2 linked regions of the Salipiger sp. CCB-MM3 genome follow. The protein of the gene in region 1 binds, or shares a complex with, the protein of each later gene. Links are inferred from orthologs where the notes say so. Each region holds a gene or a part of one and is shown on either strand. Other genes may lie near its edges.

Evidence for each region.
Region 2: the proteins of groL (region 1) and metK are in contact, whole or in part, in a cryo-EM structure (PDB 8P4O), measured with the Escherichia coli proteins. The link is inferred for Salipiger sp. CCB-MM3 from one-to-one orthologs.

What each region holds. Positions count from the first base shown.
Region 1 is NZ_CP014595.1:1,167,032-1,178,025, forward strand. What follows is about bases 4,565-7,447. They hold groL (chaperonin GroEL), read right to left. Parts: upstream 6,888-7,447; coding sequence 5,241-6,887; downstream 4,565-5,240. Other genes in these bases: AYJ57_RS05710 (glutathione S-transferase), read right to left, coding at 4,565-5,042; AYJ57_RS05720 (co-chaperone GroES), read right to left, coding at 6,957-7,250. Also shown: petB (cytochrome b), read right to left, coding at 1-991; petA (ubiquinol-cytochrome c reductase iron-sulfur subunit), read right to left, coding at 1,004-1,579; AYJ57_RS05690 (outer membrane protein), read left to right, coding at 1,807-2,469; AYJ57_RS05695 (alkylphosphonate utilization protein), read right to left, coding at 2,558-2,851; pssA (CDP-diacylglycerol--serine O-phosphatidyltransferase), read right to left, coding at 2,876-3,646; AYJ57_RS05705 (phosphatidylserine decarboxylase), read right to left, coding at 3,639-4,313; more of AYJ57_RS05710, read right to left, coding at 4,428-4,564; AYJ57_RS05725 (DMT family transporter), read left to right, coding at 7,550-8,518; AYJ57_RS05730 (DUF2161 domain-containing phosphodiesterase), read right to left, coding at 8,541-9,218; AYJ57_RS05735 (TraB/GumN family protein), read left to right, coding at 9,307-10,296; AYJ57_RS05740 (M3 family metallopeptidase), read right to left, coding at 10,293-10,994.
Region 2 is NZ_CP014595.1:985,766-996,820, forward strand. The notes cover bases 8,077-11,020. They hold metK (methionine adenosyltransferase), read right to left. Parts: upstream 10,168-11,020; coding sequence 8,986-10,167; downstream 8,077-8,985. Other genes in these bases: AYJ57_RS04855 (DMT family transporter), read right to left, coding at 8,077-8,838; lnt (apolipoprotein N-acyltransferase), read right to left, coding at 10,257-11,020. In the rest of the region: AYJ57_RS04810 (calcium-binding protein), read right to left, coding at 51-1,127; AYJ57_RS04815 (DUF1643 domain-containing protein), read right to left, coding at 1,205-1,717; AYJ57_RS04820 (threonine ammonia-lyase), read left to right, coding at 1,842-2,813; AYJ57_RS04825 (Trm112 family protein), read right to left, coding at 2,932-3,132; AYJ57_RS04830 (LON peptidase substrate-binding domain-containing protein), read right to left, coding at 3,129-3,773; AYJ57_RS04835 (thioredoxin family protein), read right to left, coding at 3,801-4,712; AYJ57_RS04840 (endonuclease/exonuclease/phosphatase family protein), read right to left, coding at 4,804-5,490; cls (cardiolipin synthase), read right to left, coding at 5,502-6,920; AYJ57_RS04850 (exodeoxyribonuclease III), read right to left, coding at 7,058-7,846; more of AYJ57_RS04855, read right to left, coding at 7,939-8,076; more of lnt, read right to left, coding at 11,021-11,055. UniProt on the Escherichia coli protein: Catalyzes the formation of S-adenosylmethionine (AdoMet) from methionine and ATP.

The sequences.
Region 1 (10,994 bases):
AGAACTTCGCATCGACGATACCGCCGGTGATGAAGGAGGCGATCTGAACGACCCAGACTTCCGAGGTGAAGGCACGCAGGATCGCGTAGAACGGCAGGAAGTACCATTCCGGCACGATGTGCGCGGGCGTCGCCAGCGGGTTGGCCTCGATGTAGTTGTCGGGGTGGCCAAGGTAGTTCGGCATGAAGCCGACGATGGCGAAGAACACGGCAAGGATCACCGCCAGAGCGAAGAGGTCCTTGATCACGTAATACGGCCAGAACGGCACGGTGTCCTTCTCGGCATCGGCCTTCGACGTGCGGCGAACCTCAACACCCGTGGGGTTGTTGTTGCCGGTTGTGTGGAAGGCCCAGATGTGCACCGCCACCAGCGCCGCGATGACGAAGGGCAGCAGGTAGTGCAGCGAGAAGAAGCGGTTCAGCGTGGCGTTGTCCACCGCCGGTCCGCCCAGAAGCCATGTCTGGATCGGCTCGCCGATGAACGGGATCGCCCCGAAGAGGCCGGTGATCACCGTCGCGCCCCAGAAGGACATCTGTCCCCACGGCAGCACGTAGCCCATGAAGGCAGTGCCCATCATCGCGAGGTAGATCAGCATGCCGATGATCCAGGTGATCTCGCGCGGGGCCTTGTACGAGCCGTAGTAGAGCCCGCGGAAGATATGCGCGTAGACCGCCACAAAGAACAGCGACGCGCCGTTCATGTGCAGGTAGCGCAGCATGTAGCCGCCGTTCACGTCGCGCATGATATGCTCGATCGAGGCGAAGGCCATGTCCACATGCGGCGTGTAATGCATCACGAGCACGATGCCGGTGATGATCTGCAGCGCCAGACAGAAGGTCAGGATGATCCCCCAGATCCACATCCAGTTCAGGTTCTTGGGTGTGGGGATCATGATGGTGTCGTAAAGCAGACCGACGATCGGCAGGCGCTTGTGCACCCAGCGTTCGCCACCGGTCTTCGGTTCGTAGTGATCGTGCGGAATTCCAGACATGAGCGCCTCCCCTTAGCCCAGCAGGATCGTGGTCTCTTCCACGAAGGAAGCCACGGGAACGTGAAGGTTCTGCGGCGCCGGGCCCTTGCGAATGCGGCCAGCGGTGTCGTAGTGCGAACCATGGCAGGGGCAGAACCAGCCTCCGACGCCGCCCGCAGTATAATCACCGGCATTGCCCAGAGGCACACAGCCAAGATGCGTACAAACGCCCATCATGACCAGCCACTCGCCCGCCTCGTCGAGGGTGCGGTTCTGGTCGGTGGCATCGGCTCCGGCGGCGACGTTCTCGTTTCGCGCCTCGGTGTCGACGAGCTGATCCATGGTGACCGAGCGGGCTTCCTCAATTTCCGCTTCGGTCCGGCGCCGGATGAACACCGGCTTGCCGAGCCATTTGACCGTAAGCTGACTGCCGGACTCCACCCCGGACACGTCAACACGGATGGTGCTCAACGCACGGACGTCCGCCGACGGGTTCATCTGGTTGACCAGCGGCCAGACGGCCGCGCCAGTGGCGACTACGCCGGCACCGCCGGTGGCATAGAAGAGGAAATCTCTTCTGGTGCCTTCGTGATCTTCTGCTTGTGACACGGGGTCTTCTCCATTCCTCAGAGGCCGGTTTCGCGGCCGGCCGACACGCAGATAAGGCCGCGCAAGAACGCAGCATTTCCATAGGCTGTATTATCGGCCCGCCCATCGTCCGTAAAGCAAACATAACAGTCACATCCATCAGAGTGCCGATGTGTCGCGGTTGAAACCCTGCCACAGCGGAAGATATTAGCCAGTTAAGAGATGTTCCCCAAAATGGAGGCAAGGCCATGAAAGCCCTGATTCTGCCCACCACGCTGCTTGGTCTCGGCCTCGCCGCACCCGCCTTCGCGCAAGACTTCGAAGCCTCGGTCTACACCGGCTGGCAAACCGCGCCGCACAGCCGCATCACCGGCGAGTATCCCGGCACCGGCGCCGATTTCGACGAGCTGATCGGCTGGGAAGGCAAATCCTTCGAGATGCCCCCCTACTGGGGTCTGCGCGGCACTTGGTGGCAAAACGACACCTTTGGCTGGGCGCTCGAATTCACCCACGCCAAGGTCTATGCCAATGAGGACGACCGCGACGATGCGGGCTTCTCGACGCTGGAGTTCACCGACGGCATCAACATCCTGACCGTCAACGCCATGCGCCGCTGGCCCGAGCAGTGGGGCAAGCTGACCCCCTTCGCCGGTGCAGGTCTTGGTGTTGCAGTGCCGCATGTCGAAGTGGCCACCACCGGCGGCACGGATGATACCTTCGAGTATCAGTACACCGGCCCGGCCGCGCGCCTGCTTGCTGGCGTAAGCTATCCGATCAACGACACGTGGTCGGTCTACGGCGAGTATCAGTTCACCTACTCGTGGAACGAGGCCGATCTCGACCAAGGCGGCACGCTGAAGACCGACATCAAGACCAACGCGCTGAACGTCGGCCTGTCGATGAAGTTCTGATCGGCACCATGCCATCGCGGAAAAGACAAAGCGCTCCCCTCGGGGAGCGCTTTTGCTTTGGGGTGGCACCGGGGCCGGAAGAGCCGCCTTAGCGCTTCTTCACGAACTCGGTGCGCAAGACCAGACCCTTGATCGTGTCGTGGCGACAGTCGATCTCTTCGGGATTGTCCGTGAGCCGGATCGAACGGATCACCGTGCCCTGCTTCAGCGTCTGCCCCGCGCCCTTCACCTTCAGGTCCTTGACCAGCACCACCTGATCGCCATCGGCCAGCAGGTTGCCCGCAGCGTCACGCACCTCGACCACCGCAGCCGCAGCCACCTCGGAGGCGGGCTTCCACTCGCCGCTGGCCTCGTCATAGACCCACTCTTCGTCTGTGGCCATCTTGGCCTCCCTGCTCAGTCCCGCTCAGTCGGGCGCGCTGCCGCGCATACGTTTCTTCGGAAGCATGATCACCACCGCCACGAGATAGGCCGCACAGAAGAGCGCGAGGGTGATCCATGCGTAGGTCAGCACCGCAGCGCCGACAAATGCCACACCGACCAGCACGTATTTGACGTTCTGGCGCGAGATGCGCGTGGTCTTGAACGACCACGTGGGCACGCGGCTGATCATCGCCAGCCCGGCCAGCACCAGCCAGCCTGCCAGCAGCAGATCGGGGAACATCGGCCCGGCACCGAGCCCGAAGCTGAGATACATCGGCAGCATCGCCAGAAGCGCCCCCGCCGGAGAGGGCACGCCGGTGAAATAGGCGTTGTCGTGATCCTTGTCCTCGGACTTGCGCATCACGTTGAACCGCGCAAGGCGCACCACCGCGCAGACCGCAAACACCAGCACCGCGATCCAGCCGAAGCTGCGGCTGTCTTCCAGCGCCCATGTATAAAGCAGCATCCCCGGCGCCACGCCGAAGTTGAGGAAATCGGCGAGGCTGTCGAGTTCGGCGCCCATGCCGCTTTCGGACTTCAGCGCCCGCGCCAGACGTCCATCCAGCCCGTCGAGCACCGCCGCCAGCAGGATCAGCTGCACCGCCAGTTCGTAAGACCCCTGCAAACCGAAGCGGATCGCGGTGAGACCGGCGCAGATGGCCACCACGGTCAGCACGTTCGGCAGCAGTTGGATCAGCGTCACCTTTTCGGCGGCGCGGACCTTCGGATCCTCTGTCGGCTTCTGATCATTCATTCAGGGGCTCCCCAAGGTCGGCAATGACGCTCTCGCCCGCGATCATGGTCTGGCCGATGGCAACCTGCGGCTCCACCCCCTCGGGCAGATAGACGTCCAGACGCGAGCCGAAGCGGATAAGACCGAACCGATCGCCACGGTTCAGCCGGTCGCCGTCCTTCACCCACCACATGATACGCCGCGCCACAAGGCCTGCGATCTGCACCACTGCGATCTCGCGCCCGTCCTCGAGGCGGATGCGCAGCGCGTTGCGCTCGTTGTCCACCGAAGCTTTGTCGAGCGAGGCGTTGAGGAACTTGCCGGGGCGATAGGCCACCGAGACGATCTCGCCCGTCGCCGGGGTGCGGTTCACGTGACAGTTGAACACCGACATGAAGACCGACACGCGAGTCAGCGGCGCATCGGGCATGCCCAGCTCCGCCGGCGGCACGGCGGGCTCGATCAGCGACACCACACCGTCGGCGGGCGAGACCAGCAGGCCGGGGCGCTGCGGCACCACGCGCTCGGGATCGCGGAAGAAGTAATAGCACCAGACGGTGAGGCCGACGCCGATCCAGCCCAGCGGGTCCCAGATCAGGAAGAGCACCACGGTGATCGCGGCAAAGATGCCGACGAACTTGCGTCCCTCGGGGTGCATCGGTTTGATGAACGTGTCGCGCATCCGCATGGGGAGGCTCCCTCTTGGCTGGGATTTCGGGGGTGCAGGCAGCTAAGCGCAAGCGCGCCCGCGTGCAAGCCCTTTGGCAACCACGGGGCGCACGGTCAGGCGAGGCTGGCGCGGTCAGGCCTCGGCGGCCATCGGGTCGGTCGCCTGCATCGCGGGACGCTGGGAAAACGCGTCATACCATTCGGCCAGCGCCTCGCGCCCGACGCGCCACTTGCGGGCGTCATGGCGGAAATCGAGATACCCCAGAGCACAGGCGACCGAGATATGCCCCATGTCCACGCGCCCGGCGAGATGGCTCATCCAGCGCGTGTTGAGCGCGTCGAGCGCGCGGCTCACCTTGCTCCACTGGCCTTCGATCCATTCCATCGAGACCTGCTCACGCGGGCGGAAGCGTTCCTCGTAGATGATCAGCACGGCGGCATCCATGATGCCGTCGCCAGTGGCCTCAAGCGTCAGCGTGTCCCAGATGCGGCTCTCGGGATAGAGCCCGGCCTCGGCGCGGGCATCGAGAAAGCGGCAGATCACCCGGCTGTCGTAAAGCGTCGGCCCGTCGGCACGCACCAGAGCGGGGATCTTGCCCACCGGGTTGGCCGAGACCAGCGCGGGATCAGGCGTCAGCGGAGAGGCGGTGACCTGCACCATCTCGACATCCTCGTACTGGCCGGTTTCATGCAGCGTCACCAGCACCTTACGGACAAAGGGGGACGGTCCGGCCTGCAGCAGTTTCATCGCAGATCTCCTTGCGCGGTTCTCGCTCCGGAGCCTAGCGCGCTGGCCGCGAAAGGAAAATGGCGAAGGCGGCGATGCGCCGAAATGCCCACCGCCCTTGGCCGAGACGCCCCTCGCCAAGGGCGCATCAAACGCAAAACGGGGGGCCGAAGCCCCCCGCCTGCTGCCCGAAGGCAGACGTCCTAATGGACCGGCAGATTACATCATGCCGCCCATGCCGCCCATGCCGCCCATGTCGGGCATGCCGCCGGCCGGCGCGTCTTTTTGCGGCTTGTCTGCCACCATCGCTTCGGTGGTGATCAGCAGGCCAGCAACCGAAGCTGCATCTTCCAGTGCGGTACGCACGACCTTCGCGGGGTCGATCACGCCGAACGAGAACATGTCGCCATATTCGTCGGTCTGAGCGTTGTAGCCGAACTTCAGGTCTTCCGATTCACGCACTTTGCCTGCGACGACCGAGCCGTCGACACCGGCGTTCTCGGCGATCTGGCGCAGCGGAGCTTCCAGAGCCTTACGCACGATGGCGATACCGGCGTTCTGGTCGGAGTTCTCGCCAACCAGACCTTCGAGGGTCTTGGCGCCCTGCACCAGAGCGGTGCCGCCGCCGACGACGATGCCTTCCTGCACGGCTGCGCGGGTGGCGTTCAGAGCGTCGTCCACACGGTCCTTGCGCTCTTTCACTTCCACTTCGGTCATGCCGCCGACGCGGATGACAGCAACACCGCCTGCCAGTTTGGCAACGCGTTCCTGCAGCTTCTCGCGGTCGTAGTCCGAGGTGGTTTCCTCGATCTGGGTGCGGATCTGAGCGACGCGCGCTTCGATCTCGGCTTTCTCACCGTGGCCGTCGACGATGGTGGTCTCGTCTTTGGTGATGTTCACGGTCTTGGCGGTGCCAAGCATGTCCATGGTCACCGACTCGAGCTTCATGCCGAGGTCTTCCGAGATCACCTGGCCGCCGGTCAGGATCGCGATGTCCTGCAGCATGGCCTTGCGGCGGTCGCCGAAGCCCGGTGCTTTCACGGCTGCGATCTTCAGGCCGCCGCGCAGCTTGTTGACCACGAGGGTCGCCAGCGCTTCGCCTTCGACGTCTTCAGCAATGATCAGCAGCGGCTTCTGCGACTGGATCACCTGCTCGAGCAGCGGGACGAGCGGCTGCAGCGACGAGAGTTTCTTCTCGTGCAGCAGGATCATGCAGTCGTCGAGCTCTGCGATCATCTTGTCGGCGTTGGTCACGAAGTACGGCGACAGGTAGCCGCGGTCGAACTGCATGCCTTCAACAACGGTGGTCTCGGTCTCGAGGCCTTTGTTCTCTTCGACGGTGATGACACCCTCGTTGCCGACCTTCTGCATCGCGTCTGCGATCTGACGGCCGATTTCGGCTTCGCCGTTCGCCGAGATGGTGCCGACCTGAGCAACTTCGTTGCTGTCGTTGACCGGGCGTGCAGCTGCCTTGATGGCTTCGACGACTTTGGCGGTTGCCAGGTCGATGCCGCGCTTGAGGTCCATCGGGTTCATGCCCGCGGAGACGGCTTTGACGCCCTCTTTCACGATGGCCTGAGCCAGAACGGTCGCGGTGGTGGTGCCGTCACCGGCTTCGTCGTTGGTGCGGGAAGCGACTTCCTTCACCATCTGCGCGCCCATGTTCTCGAACTTGTCTTCCAGTTCGATTTCCTTGGCCACGGACACACCGTCTTTGGTGATGCGCGGTGCGCCAAACGACTTGTCGAGCACAACGTTGCGGCCTTTCGGGCCGAGGGTCACCTTCACCGCGTCGGCGAGGATGTTCACGCCTTTCAGCATGCGCGAGCGGGCGTCGGTATCGAACTTCACGTCCTTTGCAGACATCTGCGAGTTCTCCTAAATCTGTATTGAGGTCAGGCGTATCGGGCCCGCAGGCCCGGAGCGATCAGCGGATCAGGCCGCCTCGGTGATGCCGAGGATGTCCGATTCCTTCATGATCAGCAGCTCTTCGCCGTCGATCGACACTTCGGTGCCGGACCATTTGCCGAACAGCACGCGGTCGCCGGATTTCACGGCCATCGCGATGAGCTCGCCGGAATCCTTGCGGGCGCCTTCGCCGCAGGCAACGATTACGCCCTCAGCGGGCTTCTCTTTTGCGCTGTCGGGGATGATCAGACCGCCCTTGGTCTTTTCGTCGCTCTCAACGCGGCGAACCAGCACGCGGTCGTGAAGCGGTTTGAATGCCATCTTCGAGTCTCCATAGCTCAAAGGTTGTCCCTGTAGGCCCCCGCTGATAGCCAGACGGCGTCTGACCCGAGAGCCATTAGCACTCACCCTTGTGGAGTGCTAACGAGGCATAGCTAGGCAGGCCCACGTTTTGAGTCAACACTCCCGTCCGAGAAAATTTCATGACACCCGGCAGAGCGCATCGACCCGCGCCCGAGACATGTGCACGGCCCGGCGCTCTCGCAAGGCAAGCCACGCAGGCCATGGCATATCTCCGCCGAATGTGGTGACCTGACTGAGATCACAGAATCGAGACCCACATGGCCATTCCCTACGCGCCGATCTCGGCGCCCTCCCCGCTGCAGCAGCCGCCGCACGACAATACCCGTGGCTTCCTGTTCATGGCGCTCGGCTTTTTCGGCTTCGGCATCACCGACATGCTGGCCAAATTGCTGACCGAACATCTGCCGCTGATGCAGGTGATCTGGTTCCGGCAGTCGGGCCTGTTCATCGGGGTGATGGTCCTGCTGATGATGCGCGGCAGCCATATCCTGCGCACGCCGCACCCGGTGCTGCAGATGCTGCGGGGGGTGATCGCTCTGAGCTCGGCCGCCTGTTTCATCATGTCGCTGCGGTTTGTCGGACTGGCCGATGCCACCGCGGTGACCTTCACCGCGCCGTTCATCGTCACCGTCTTCGGCGCACTCTTGCTCAAAGAGCCGGTGGGGCCGCGCCGCTGGGCCGCGGTGATCACGGGCTTCATTGGGGTGCTGGTGGTGATCCGTCCGGGCATGGGCGTCTTTCACCCGGCCATCGGCTTTGCCTTCATCGCGGCGCTTTTCTTTGCAGCCCGGCAGCTTCTGTCGCGCTACCTCAGCGGTGCGGACAGTATTGCCACGACGGTCAGCTACACCTCGCTCACCTCGTTCCTGCTGTGCTCGGTGCCTCTGGTCTTCATCTGGCAGACCCCGCCCAGCCTTGGGGTCTGGGCCATGTGCCTGATCATCGCCACGACGGCGGGCCTTGGCGAGTTCCTGATCATCCGAGGGCTCGACGTCGGTCAGGCCGTGGTGATGGCGCCGGTGCAATACACGATGATCATCTGGAGCACCCTCTACGGCTTCCTCGTCTTCGCCGATCTGCCCGATTTGTGGACCTTCGTCGGCTGCGGGATCATCATCGCCTCGGGGCTCTACACGCTCTACCGAGAGCGCGTGCTGGCCAAGCGCGCGAAACGCGCCGCCGCCGCCGCACAGGCAGAATTGCAAGCCACGCCAAGCGAGGCCTAAGCAGACGGCCCGAGGGGCGGCGTCACTCCGCCGCCTCTTCCTCCCAACTGCCCGCCCAATGCACCAGCCCCTCGCGTCCCGCATCGGTCAGATCGTAGACCCCCACCCGCACGCGGGTAAACCAGCCATAGTGATTGTCGGCCATCAGCCGCGTCGCCACTTTGACCCCGGTCGCCGCCACCACATCCCTGCCCCGGCTCTCGCCGGCCTCGATCAGGAACGCCGCACAGCGCAGCGCGTCCTGCCGGTAGCCGGTGACGATGCCATGCCGCGTGGCGCCGCCGTCGTTGGGATCGCCGGTGATCCGCCGAAACTCGCGCAGCAGCTTGGCCTGCCCTGCCTTGCTCTTGCGCGGTGCATAGGGGCCCGGATCGCAATGCACTTCGGCGCGCCCGTCCTTGACGGTGATGAACCCCAGCCCGAGCCGCCGGCACATGGCCAGATTGTCCTTCAGCGCCCGCCGCGCCGTGCGCCCGCCGGGTTTTGGCACCGCGATATAGACCAGATCGGACAGCCGCAGCCGCGCCAGCGCCTGATGAAACAGCGCCAGCGTGATCTTCAGCTTCAGCTCGACGATCACCGGCGCTTCGTCACCGCGCACCGCCACGAGGTCGGCCGCGCCCACCTCGCCCTTCACCTCATAGCCCTGCCGGACCAAAAGCGCCTTTACCGGCGCATAGAGTTCACTTTCCCGCAACATGGCCGCCACCATCGCCCCGCCGCTTGCCGCTGGCAAGCCGCTGCCCTAGCCTGCCCCGGTTCCGCGTTCCCCGTGAGGTAGCCCCCGCATGTTCCGTCCGCTCATTGCCCTGCTCCTGATGCTCGCGCCCGCCGCGCTCCATGCCGCCTGCGAAGGCAGCGATCTGCGCGGCACGCTCACCGAGGCCGAACAGGCCGAGCGCAGCCGGATGCTGGCCGAGATCCCTTTCCCGGCGGGAAACCATTGGCGCGCCACCCGCGGCGATGAGGTGATCCATCTGATCGGCACCATGCATCTTGGCGATCAGCGCCTCGACGGGCCGGTGGAGCGCCTCGTGCCGCTGGTCGAGAGCGCCAGCACGCTGCTGCTGGAGATGACCCGCGCCGATGAAACCCAGCTGCAGCAGGCGCTGGCGGCGGATCCGGGGATGCTGACGCTCAAGGACAGCAGCCTGCCCGACCTTCTGCCCGAAGAGACGTGGCAGGCGCTGGCCGAGGCGGCGCGCGACCGCGGCATCCCGGCGATCCTCGCCGCAAAGTTCCAGCCTTGGTACCTGTCGATGATGCTCGCCACGCCGCCCTGTGCCATGGCGCAGCTGCAGGGCAAGACCGGGCTCGACAAGCGGCTCGAGGATCTGGCCGAGGGTGCGGGCGTGCCGACCCGCGCGCTCGAAAGCTATGACACGGTGTTCCGCCTGTTCAACGCCGAGCCGATCGAGGAACAGCTCGAAATGCTGCGCACCGGCATCCTCGACACGAAAACCGCCGAAGACCAGTTCGCCACCATGTTCGCCGCCTATTTCGAAGAGGCCCATGCCGACACGCTGGTGATCTCTCGGCTGATCGCCCGCCGGGCCCTGCCCGAGGCCCCCGCCGAGGTCGACAAGATGATGGATGAAACCGAGGCGCAGCTGCTGGTCGCCCGCAACCACGCGTGGATCCCGGTGCTGCTGGAGGCTGCAGAGCAGAGCGAGGAGCCCGTGGTGGCCGCCTTCGGCGCCGCGCATCTGGGCGGCACCGAAGGGGTTCTGAACCTGCTGGCGGATGAGGGGTTCAGCCTCACCCGCGAGGCGTTCTAGGCCGCCAGCCCGCGCCCTTTGAGCAGCGCTTCGACCCCGGGCATGCGACCGCGGAACGCGGTGTAAAGCTCTTCGGCCTCGACCGAGCCGCCCTTCGACAGGATGAACTCTTCGAGCTTCGCGGCGGTCTTGGGATCGAAGGCACCGCCCGCTTCCTCGAAAGCGGCAAAGGCGTCGGCGTCCATCACCTCGGACCACATGTAGCTGTAATAGCCCGAGGAATAGCCGTCCCCCGCGAAGACATGGGCGAAATGCGGCGTGGCATGGCGCATGGTGATCGCCGAGGGCATGCCGATGCTTTCCAGCACCTGCGCCTGTTTCGCCATCGGATCATCGGCGGCCTTGCCCGAATGGAACTCCAGATCGACCAGCGCCGAGGCGACATATTCCACCGTCTGGAAGCCCATGTCGAAGGTCGCCGCCGCCAGCACCTTGTCGAGCAGCGCCTTGGGCATCGCCTCTCCGGTCTCGGCATGGGTGGCAAACTCGGCCAGCACCTCCGGCACCTCCAGCCAGTGCTCGTAAAGCTGGCTCGGCAGTTCCACGAAGTCGCGCGCCACCGAGGTGCCCGAGACCGAGCCGAACTCCACATCCGACAGCATCTGGTGCAGCGCGTGGCCGAACTCGTGGAACAGCGTGCGCGCGTCGTCATAAGACAGCAGCGCCGGCTTGCCCTTGGACGGCTTGGCGAAGTTGCA
Region 2 (11,055 bases), 180 kb from region 1 along the record:
GGGCGATTCAGCGTAAAAGGAAAGCCCGAAGTTGCCGGGGCCGCTGTGGCTCACGTCCCCGCAAGATCGGGCGCGCCACCATTCAGCAGGGCGATACTGTCAAGCGTTGGGACAGCGTCGCTGGGCAGATGCGCAAGCACTTCGCCATCTACCACAAGCTCGGTCACCCCCGCCACCTCTGCGCTTTCACGAAGCTCCAACTCCGGCGCATCCGCATCCCCGCCCGCACCATCGTAGAAGACGATCAATTGATCTTGCGACGGATCGAAATCCACCAGTTCGGCCGCCGCCTCCCCGGCACTCCATTCGCCAAGGATAAAACCGTCCGCCCCGGCACCGCCGCTCGCCAGATCGCCCGCGCCGATCCAGAGCGTGTCGCTGCCCGAGCCGCCGTTGAGAAAATCCGCATCGTCCTGATCGTGCCCCCCGGCATCCGCCTCGACCCCCGACAGCAGGTCGTCGCCCCAACCGCCAAACAGCGTATCGGCGCCGCTTCCACCGATCAGCGTGTCATCGCCCTCGCGCCCCAAAAGCGCGTCCTGCCCTGCGCCCCCTAGGAGCAGATCGGCGCCAAGCCCGCCCTGCGCCTCGTCATCGCCCGCGCCCCCGTCGAGCGCGCCGCCACCGTCATGGGCAAAGAGCAGATCATCCCCCTCCGCCCCGCGCAGCACATCGCTGCCTGCGTCGCCGTGCAGCGTGTCATTGCCCTCGCCCCCCAGCACCGTGTCGTTGCCATCCCCGCCGAGCAGTTCGTCATCGCTGCCGCGCCCGTCGAGAAAATCCTCGCCCGCACCGCCGCCAAGAAGATCGGTCAGCGGCGTGCCAATCAGAATGTCCGCCCCGTCACTTCCCGCGTCGATACGGCCCGTCTCGATCTGGCTCGTCTCGATCTGGCCGGGATCACTCTGGCCCGTATCACTCTGCGCCGCGTTCCAATCCGTGTCGAAACTGGCGCTGACTTGGTCGAGCAGGCTGGTGTCCAGCGGCACATCCTCCTCGCCCCCTTCTGCGGGCCCTGAGGCCGCGTCATCGCCGCCGCTCTCGTCCGCGCCCTCGCCGCCCGGCGACGCGAAGATTGCCAGCGAGCCCAACAGCGCCATGCCCATTAGTCCGGTCAGAAACAGCATCCCTTAGCTCCCAAGGCGAGAAGCCGGAAGTCTGAGTGACACCCCGCGCGGTAACCAAGCGCATTCGCCCGCGAAGGTTAACGCGAGCGCTGCCAAATTTGCGGCTGCTGGCTGTAGGACACGTAAAGCGGGTGACGCGGATGGCCGTCCTTGGTCAGCCCAAGCACATGCAGATCCCCCGAAAGCACCCCCGCGATCTCCGCCCCGCGTCCCAGATGCACGCCATGCACGCCCCAGCCCGCCAGCGTCAGCCCCGCCTCGGCGTGCCAGCGCAGCAATAGCGCGTCATTCTCCGCACCCACCGGGGCGGGCGCGCGGCGCAGATCGGCGGGTTTGGTGGCGCGATAGCCAAAGAGATTGGCGATCCGCATGCCGCCGAAGCCAAGCGCCTGCGCGCGGCGCTGGCAGCGTTCGATGGTGGGATCGTTCTGCCGTTCGTCGGCGGTGGAGGGGTTGAGCATGATCCACAGCAGCAGCCCGCCCGGATGCGCCGGGTCCCAGACCCGCTCGAGCCCATAGCGATAGGCCTCGCAGGGCGAGTAGAGCGCCCGCGAGCGCATGCCGTTCTCTTCGTGCCGCCGCTCGATCATGGCGCCCTTCTGGCGCGCTTGGCGGCGCGGGACAAGTCCCCGCCCGGCTCACCGGCGCCGTTGACTTGCTCCGCATCGCGGCTCAGGGTCCGCCAAAGACCGAGACAGCAAGGACATTCCCCAGATGGACATCACCCGGATCGAAGCCGCCGCCGCGCGGCTCAAGGGCCACGCGCGCCGCACGCCGCTGCTTTCCTCCCCGTTTCTCGACGAGATCGCCGGGCGCCGCGTGCTGATAAAGGCCGAGTGCCTGCAGCACACCGGCAGCTTCAAGTTCCGCGGCGCGTGGTCGGCACTTTCGGCGCTCGATCCGGAGGTGCGTGCCAAAGGGGTGATCGCCTTTTCCTCGGGCAACCATGCGCAGGGCATCGCCGCCGCCGCCAAGGGGTTTGGCGTTCCGGCGGTGATCATCATGCCCGCTGACGCCCCCGCCGCCAAGGTCGCGGGCACCAAGGGGCTGGGCGCCGAGGTGGTACCCTATGACCGCGAGACCGAAGACCGCGACGCGCTTGGCGCGCAGCTCGCTGCCGAGCGCGGGCTGACGCTGGTCAAACCCTTCGACGAGCCCGAAGTGATCGCCGGACAAGGCACCTGCGGGCTGGAGATCGCCGAACAGGCCGCCGAGGCGGGCGTGACACAGGCCGACGTCATCGTCTGCTGCGGCGGCGGTGGTCTGACCTCGGGCATCGCGCTGGCGCTGGAGGCGAAGGCTCCCGGCCTGCGCGTGCGCCCCGCCGAGCCCGAGGGCTTTGACGACGTGAAGCGCTCGCTGGAGGCGGGCGCGATCCAGCGCAACGCCGCCATGGGGGGCAACATCTGCGATGCAATCGTCACGCCGCAGCCCGGCGATCTCACCTTCCCGATCATCAACCGGCTCTGCGGCCCCGGGCTGGCGGTGAGCGAGGAAGAGGCGCTGAAGGCGATGCAACTTGCCGTGCGCCACCTCAAAATCGTCGCCGAGCCGGGTGGCGCGGTGGCGCTGGCCTCGGCGCTCTTCCGCCCTGGGCAGATCGAAGGCGACGCGGTGATCTGCACCGTCTCGGGCGGCAATGTCGATCCGGCGATCCTCGCCCGCGCCCTTGCGCTGGACATCTGACGCGAAAGAGGCGCGGCCCTCCCCGGACCGCGCCCCTTCTTCTCTTTCCAAATACGCCGGGGAGCGCGAGGGGCTGGCCCCTCGCTATCTTCCAGACCTGCGCATCAATCCAATGCGTTCAGCCGTCGATCCGCCGCGCCTCGTCGAGCAGCATCACCGGAATGCCCTCGCGGATCGGGAAGGCCAGCGCAGCGTTCTTGCTGATCAGCTCCTGCTGCTCGGCGTCATATTCCAGCACCCCATGGGTGACCGGGCAGACCAGCGCCTCAAGCATGCGGCGGTCGAAGACAAAGGTCTCTTCGGCGGAAGCTTCACTCATTGAATCAGGTCCTCTTCACCGCCACGCAGGGCGAATTCGATCAGGGTCACAAGCGTTTCGCGGCGCGACGCCAGTCGCGGCGCCTCAAGCAGCGCCTGCTTTTCCTCGGGCACGAAATCCAGCAGCATCGACAGCGAATTGATCAGCAACTCGTCTTCCGCTTCCTTGAGCGTATCCCAATCCGCCGACAGGCCGCGCGCTTCGAAATAGCGGTCGAGCAGACGCAGGAAAGCACCGCGATCAAAGCTGTCATCGCTGTCGGCATGGGCGTCGAGATCATGCTCGAACCCGTTCCAGTCCACCTCGCAGCGGCGATAGGGCGTGAACCCTTCCACCTCTTTCTGGATGCGGAAGCGCGACAGGCCCGACAGGGTGATCATGTAGCGCCCGTCCTCGGTCTCCGAGAACTGCGTGATCCGCCCGGCGCAGCCGATGCGCTGCAGCGCGGGCGTTTCGCTTTCGTCGTGGCCCAGCGGCTGCACCATGCCAATCAGGCGTGTGTCGGTCTTCAGCGCGTCATCCAGCATCGCCAGATAACGCGGCTCGAAGATGTGCAGCGGCAGGCGCGAGCGCGGCAGCAGCAGGGCACCGGGAAGCGGGAAAACCGGGATCATCCCCGGGAGATCAGTTCGTCTCACCATGACCTGCGAGCTAGAGCGCCGCGGCGCTCAGGCAAATATCATCGAGCTAAGTTTACGGCGCCCGTTGAGAACAACCGGATCGTTCGGCTTCAGCGCCTCGAAGATGGTGAAAAGCTGCGCCTTGGCGGCGCCGTCGTTCCACTCGCGGTCGCGGCGGAAAAGCTCCAGCAACTGGGTCACCGCGTCTTCGGTCTCGCCATGGGCATAGAGCGCCTGCGCCAGATCGAAACGGGCTTGCAGGTCCGCCGGGTCGGCCTCGACTTTCGCGGTCAGTTCGGCGACCGGGCCGGCGTTGCTGGCCTGTTTGGCAAGCTCGATCTTGGCATGAGCTGCTTCCAGCTCAGGCGCTTTGGAGATCTCGACCGGCGCGCCGTTGAGCACGGCTTCGGCCTGATCGAGGTCATCGAGCGCGAGATAGCAGGACACCAGACCGGCATAGGCCTTGGCGTTCTGCGGGTCTTCTTCGAGGATCGCGGCAAAGACCTGCGCGGCGTCGGCAGCGGCGCCCTGCTCCAGCATCTCTTCTGCGGTGGCGATCGCTTCATCGAGCCCGCCCGACGCATCACCGCCCGAGGCCTGCACCACGCGGTCGATGAAGCTTTTCAGTTCCGACGGCGGCAGCGCGCCCTGAAAGCCGTCGATCGGCTGGCCCTTGTAGAAGGCATAGACGGTGGGGATCGACTGGATGCGCAGCTGACCGGCGATCATCTGCGCCTCGTCGACGTTGACCTTGGCCATCTTCACCGCGCCCTTGGCCTCGGTGACGGCGGCTTCCAGCGCCGGTCCAAGCTGCTTGCACGGGCCGCACCAGGGCGCCCAGAAATCCACGATCACCGGCACTTCCTGCGAGGCGTCGATCACCTCTGCCATGAAGTCGGCTTCGCTGACGTCCTTGATGAGATCGGCCTTGGGGGCCTCGGTCTTGCCCAGTTCCAGCATGCTGTGTCCTCCGCTGCGGCGGTTTGCTTGGCGTGTTACATGGCGCAGGCGGGGGCGCGATGCAAGGGCGCGGCCCCCTGCCCGCCGCCGCTCAGGCGTGGCGGGTCAGCTCTGCCCAGATCGGAAGATGGTCCGAGGCGCGCCGCGCAGCGCCCGACTGTTCGACCCCGGCGGCATGCAGCGTCAGGCTGCTGCCATAGGCCACGCCATCAAGCGCGACGAAGGGTCGCGAGGCGTGATAGCTGCGGCCCGGCAGGGTGAGTGTGAAGTCGCGCTCCCACGGCTCATAGCCGCGCACGTCCGACCATTCGTTGAAATCGCCGAAGATGGCCGCCTCGGCGCGCAGATCGCCCAAGTGATCCCGGATTTCCGACATCTGCTTGAGCCGGTAGCGGCGCAGCAACCCAAGGTGAGCGCCCACGACATTCACCCCCTCGACCCGCGCCATGACCGCGCCGCGTGGCTCCAGCCCGGGCAGTTCGATGCGCGCGGTCTGGGTGACCTCGAGCCCCCTGCGCACAAAGATCGCATTGCCGTGCCAGCCGAGGCTGACCTCGTTGCGTGCCAGCGGCACAACCTCATAGTCGGTCTCTTGCGCGATCAGAAAGCGCGGGATTGCAGCGGGGCGCGGACCAAGCCGCAGATCGGCCTCCTGCAGCACCACGACGTCGGCGTCGATCTGCCCCAAAACCTGCAGGATGCGCGCCGGATCGCGGCGGCGGTCGATCCCCATGGCCTTGCGGATGTTGTAGCTTGCGATCTTCAGCGGGGCACTCATACGGGTCTTCCTCAGAGGATTGGCGCCAGCAGCCGGGCGAACGGCGCGGCCAGACGGATCCAGCGCGGGTGTTCGCTCAGCGGCTTCTCCATGATGTAGGCGCTGGTGAAATCAGCCTCCAGCATCTTTGCCACCCGCTGCGCGAAACCCCGGTCAAAAATCAGTGCCATTGTCTCGAAATTGAGCCGGAACGAGCGGTTATCCAGATTGGCCGACCCGACGGCCGCGAAATCATCGTCCACGAGCACCACCTTTTGGTGCACGAAGCCGCCCTTGTAGCGCAGCACATCGACACCCGCGGCGCGCACCTCGTCGAAAAACGCGTGTGCGGCCAGCCACGGCAGGTAGTGGTCGATGCTGTCGGGCACCAGCACCTTCACGTCGCAGCCGCGCAGCGCGGCGCAGACCAGCGCCGAGAGCACATCTTGGTCCGGCACGAAATAGGGCGAGGCGATCCACACCCGCTCGCGCGCTTCGGCCATGGCGGAGATGAAGAACATCGCGCCGGTGTCCATGTCGTCGGCGGGTCCGGTGGGCAGCACCAGCCCGGTCAGATCCTCGGGCGCGCGGTCGGGGTGCCAATTGAGCTCTTCGCCGATGCTTTCCAGCGTGGCCCAGTGCCAGTCTTCGGCAAAGACCAGTTGCAACTGCGCCACCATCGGCCCGCGCAGGTGCAGATGCGTGTCGCGCCACGGCCCGAACGAGGGGTTCTTGCCAAGGTAGTCGTCCTTGACGTTGTGACCGCCGATAAACCCCTCGTGGCCGTCGATGATCACCGTTTTGCGGTGGTTGCGGAAGTTGATCTGAAAGCGCGAGGTGGGCCCCGGCGCATTCTTTGGATCGACCACCTGCACCCCCGCTTCGCGCAGCCGCGTCAGATAGCCGCCGGGCAGACCGTAGCTGCCGACACCGTCGAAGATCAGCCGCACCGAAACACCACGCTGCGCGGCGGCGATCATGTGGTCGGCCAGCTCATCCCCCAGATCATCGTCGGCAATCGTGTAGAATTGCACCAAAAGGTAGTTATGCGCCCGGTCCATGGCGGCAAAGACAGCGTCGAAGGTCTCGGCGCCATCGACCAGCAGATCTGCCGAGTTGCCCCCGACCACGGGCATCGCCGCCAGCTTCTCGAAAGAATGGTAGCGGGCCGGATCGCTGTTGTCGGGCGGATAATGCGCACAGAAGGCATCGAGCTCGCGGCGCACCCTGCGGCTGCTGCGACGGGTGATGCGGTAGCCGCGGAGTTTGTGCTGGCCGAAAAAGAGATAGGACGGCAGGGCGAACCACGGTGCCGCCAGCAGGAAGACGGTCCAAGCCGCTGCGCCCTGCGGCGTGCGCGCCGTCGAGACCGCGCGCCAGACGGCGTAGGCCACCGCCAGCGGCAGGAGCACCGCCAGAAAGACGGCAAAAATCGTGGTGTTGGAGCCCATGCGCGCTCTCCGCTGTTGCGCGCCGGAGAGTGTCTACCGGCCCGCCTCAACCAGAGCGCATCGCGAATTGTTCCGCAAGTGCCCGGCCTTGCAGCAGCCGGCCACGGAAATTTATCGCTTGGGTCTCAGGGATCGCCTCAGAGGTCGAAGGTGGCGAAGACCGGCGCGTGATCCGACGGTTTCTCCCAGCCGCGCGCGGTGCGCAGCACCCGCGAGCCGTGTCCGGCGCTCGCGATATCCGGCGTTGCCCAGACGTGATCGAGCCGCCGTCCCTTGTCCGCCGCATCCCAGTCGCGGGCGCGGTAGGACCACCACGAATAGAGCAGCCCCTCGGGGATGTCCTGCCGAGTGATGTCGACCCATTTGCCCGCGTCTTGCACCTGCGCCAGTTGCTCGACCTCGATGGGCGTGTGCGAGACCACCTTGAGCAGCTTTTTGTGGCTCCAGACGTCATCCTCACGCGGAGCGATGTTGAGATCGCCCACAAGGATGGACTTTTGCGGTGCCTCGGCGTGGAACCAGTCGCGCATCTCGGTGAGGTAGTCGAGCTTTTGCCCGAACTTCACGTTCACCTCGCGGTTGGGCTCGTCGCCGCCTGCGGGCACATAGAAGTTCTGGATGGTCACGCCGTTCTCGAGCGTCGCCGAGACATGGCGGGCATGGCCAAGCGCGGCGAAATCGCGGTCGCCGGCATCGACGATCGGCAGCTTCGACAGGATCGCTACGCCGTTGTAGCCCTTCTGCCCGCGCGCCACGATGTGGTGATAGCCAAGCGCCGCGAATTGCTCGAGCGGGATCTTCTCCACCGGGCTCTTGGTCTCCTGCAGGCACAGCACGTCCGGCCCTTCCTCGGCCAGCAGCTTGAGGACGATGGGCTCGCGCAGGCGGACCGAGTTGATGTTCCAGGTGGCAAGGGTGAAGGACATGAGGCGGGCTCCTTTTCTCGCGCGGAAAATGTCAGCCTGCCGGCACGGGCGCAACCCGGATCCCGGCGTTATGGCCCGCCCGGAGCATCCCTTTAGAGCACAAGCGCGAGGATCAGCACCGACAGGCACAAAAACCCGATGCCGGTGAGTTCGCGCCGCGTGATGCGCTCCTTGAAGAACAGCGCCGAGGCCATGAGCGAGAACACCAGTTCGACCTGCCCCAATGCCTGAACATAGGCGGCGGTCTGCAGGGTGAAGGCGGTGAACCACGACAGGCTTCCGGCCATGGAGGTGAGGCCGAGCCAGAGCGCTGTGCGCCGTGCCGCCCAGACGGCGGTGATCTGCCCCGGCTCGAAGACCCGCAGCCAGAGCGCCATGCCGATGGCCTGAGACACCACGACGCAGACCAGCGTGACACCGGCGCGCAGGACCGGCGCGGCCGAGGCGATCTCCAGCGAAGCGCCGCGATAGCCCACGCCCGACACCGCAAAGAACATCCCCGAGGCCAGCCCCAAGGCCACCGCCCGGCTGCCCATACGGCGCAGCAGCCCGCCCGGTCCCGGCGTGTCCGACAGCAGCAGCACCCCGACGAGGCCGATCAGGATCGCACCCCAACCGGCAGCCGAGATATGCTCTCCCAGCACCAAAAGGCCGAGCAGCGCGGTCTGGATCACCTCGGTCTTCTTGAAGGTGATGCCCACGGCGAAGTTGCGCTGCCGGAACAGCGCCACGACACAGACCGTGGCGAGGATCTGCCCCAGCGCGCCGAAAAGCGCATAGGCCCAGAACAGCGGGCTCAGATCCGGCCAGCCCTGCCCGGTTCCGATGAGGTACCCGCCGACCACCAGCACCGCCGCCGGCGCGGCATAGGCGAAGCGCGCAAAGGTCGAACTGGTGGCGGTGAGCGCGCCGCCGCTCAGCACCTTGTGCAGCATGAAGCGCAGGGTCTGAAAGAAGGCCGCGCTGAGGGTGACGATGATCCATAAATCCATGGCGTTGCCATGGCATGCGGCGAGAGGATTGACCATAGGTCAGCGCCGGAACGCGAAACGGGCCGGAGGTTTCCCACCGGCCCGTCGTGTGACAGCCAAATTCGACGTGTCGAATTTGCAAATCTCTTCGAAGAGATTTGCCCGGCCTCAGACCTCGCTTTTCAGCGCCTCTGCCAGATCGGTGCGCTCCCACGAGAAGCCGCCGTCGACGTCGGGCTCGCGGCCAAAGTGGCCATAAGCGGCGGTGCGCTCGTAGATCGGCTTGTTGAGGTCGAGATGGGTCCGGATGCCGCGCGGCGTCAGGTCCATGACCTTGGGGATCGCCCGTTCGATCGCCTCGGCAGCCAGATCGCCCGTGCCATGGGTGTCGACGTAGATCGACAGCGGCTTGGCCACGCCGATGGCATAGGACAGCTGCACCGTGCAGCGGTCGGCGAGCCCGGCGGCCACGACGTTCTTGGCCAGATAGCGTGCCGCGTAAGCTGCAGACCGGTCGACCTTGCTGGGGTCCTTGCCCGAGAAGGCACCGCCGCCATGCGGGGCGGCCCCACCATAGGTGTCGACGATGATCTTGCGGCCCGTCAGACCCGCATCCCCGTCCGGCCCGCCGATGACGAATTTGCCGGTGGGGTTCACCCACCATTCGGTCTCGGGCGAGATCCAGCCTTCGGGCAAGGTCTTGCGGATGTAGGGCTCGACGATGGCGCGGATGTCGTCCGAGCTTTGCCCCTCGTCGGTGTGCTGGGTCGAGAGCACGATCTGCGTCACGCCCACCGGCTTGCCATCCCTGTAGCGCACGGTGACTTGGCTTTTGGCGTCCGGTCCGAGCATCGGCTCGGCGCCGGTTTTGCGCGCCTCAGCCAGCCGCTTGAGGATGGCATGCGAGTAGAGGATCGGCGCCGGCATCAGTTCCGGCGTTTCGTTCGTGGCGTAACCGAACATGATGCCCTGATCGCCCGCGCCCTCGTCACGGTTGCCGCCGCCGGTCACACCTTGTGCGATATGCGCCGACTGCTCGTGCAGCAGGTTGGTGATCTTGACGGTCTCGTGGTGGAACTTGTCCTGCTCGTATCCGATATCTTTGATGCAGGCCCGCACGATGTCGGGAATATGCGCCATGTAATCATGCAGCTTTTCCTGATCGGTCAGACCGATCTCGCCGCCGATCACCACGCGGTTGGTGGTGGCGAAGGTTTCGCAGGCGACGCGCGCCAGCGGGTCCTCTGCCAGCAGCGCGTCGAGCACCGCATCGGAAATCCGGTCGCACACCTTGTCGGGATGCCCTTCGGAGACCGATTCCGAAGTGAAGATATAGTTCTGTCGGGACATAAGCGCTCCATTAGGTACCAGCTGTCACGCCAGGAAGCCGTTGTGACAGGGATATGAATATCTCTCGCTACGCCGCTGAGATAGCGGCGTCAATCCAAATTGCGGCGGCGCGGCCAGAAGGCCCACAGCATAAGCAGCGCCAGAAAGCCCAGAAGCGGCAGGTCTCCGGTGCGGCTGTAGAGCGTGGCGCGTAGCGGCGGCGGCAGACGGGCGTCAAGGAAACCTGCCTCATTAAGCGGCAGTTCCTCCAGCACCCGCCCTGCCCCGTCGATCACCGCCGAGACGCCGGTGTTGGCCGCGCGCACCATCGGCAGCCCCTGCTCGATCGTGCGGATGCGCGCCTGCGCGAGATGCTGGTACGGTCCCGAGAAGCTGCCAAACCACGCGTCATTGGTGATCTGTAGCAGCAGATCGGGTCGCGCAGCGGCGCGCAGGTCCTGCGGGAAAACCGCCTCATAGCAGATCAGCGGCAGCGCGTGGCCCATGGCCCCGCCAAGATCGAGCAATTCAGGCCCCGGCCCAGCAGCGTAGCCACCCTCGGCACGGGCGGCGAGGCCGCTGATGTTGATGCGCCGGAACAGCCACTTGAAGGGCATATACTCGCCGAAGGGCACGAGGTGGTGCTTGTCGTAGACCGCCTCGACCTTTGGCCCCTGAGAGATCAGCGCCAGCGAGTTATAGTAGTCGAGCCCCTCGCTGCGCTGGATGCCCAGAACCACCTGCGCGGGCAGCGCCGCATCGATGATGACCCGCAGCGCGTCCTCGGCGTTTTCCAGCAGCGTCGGCACGGCGGTCTCGGGCCAGACGATCAGATCGGGGCGCGGCAGGCCCTGTTTCGCCGGAGCGGCGGTGTAATCGACCTGCCGCTCGAAGAAGAGCGGGATGTAA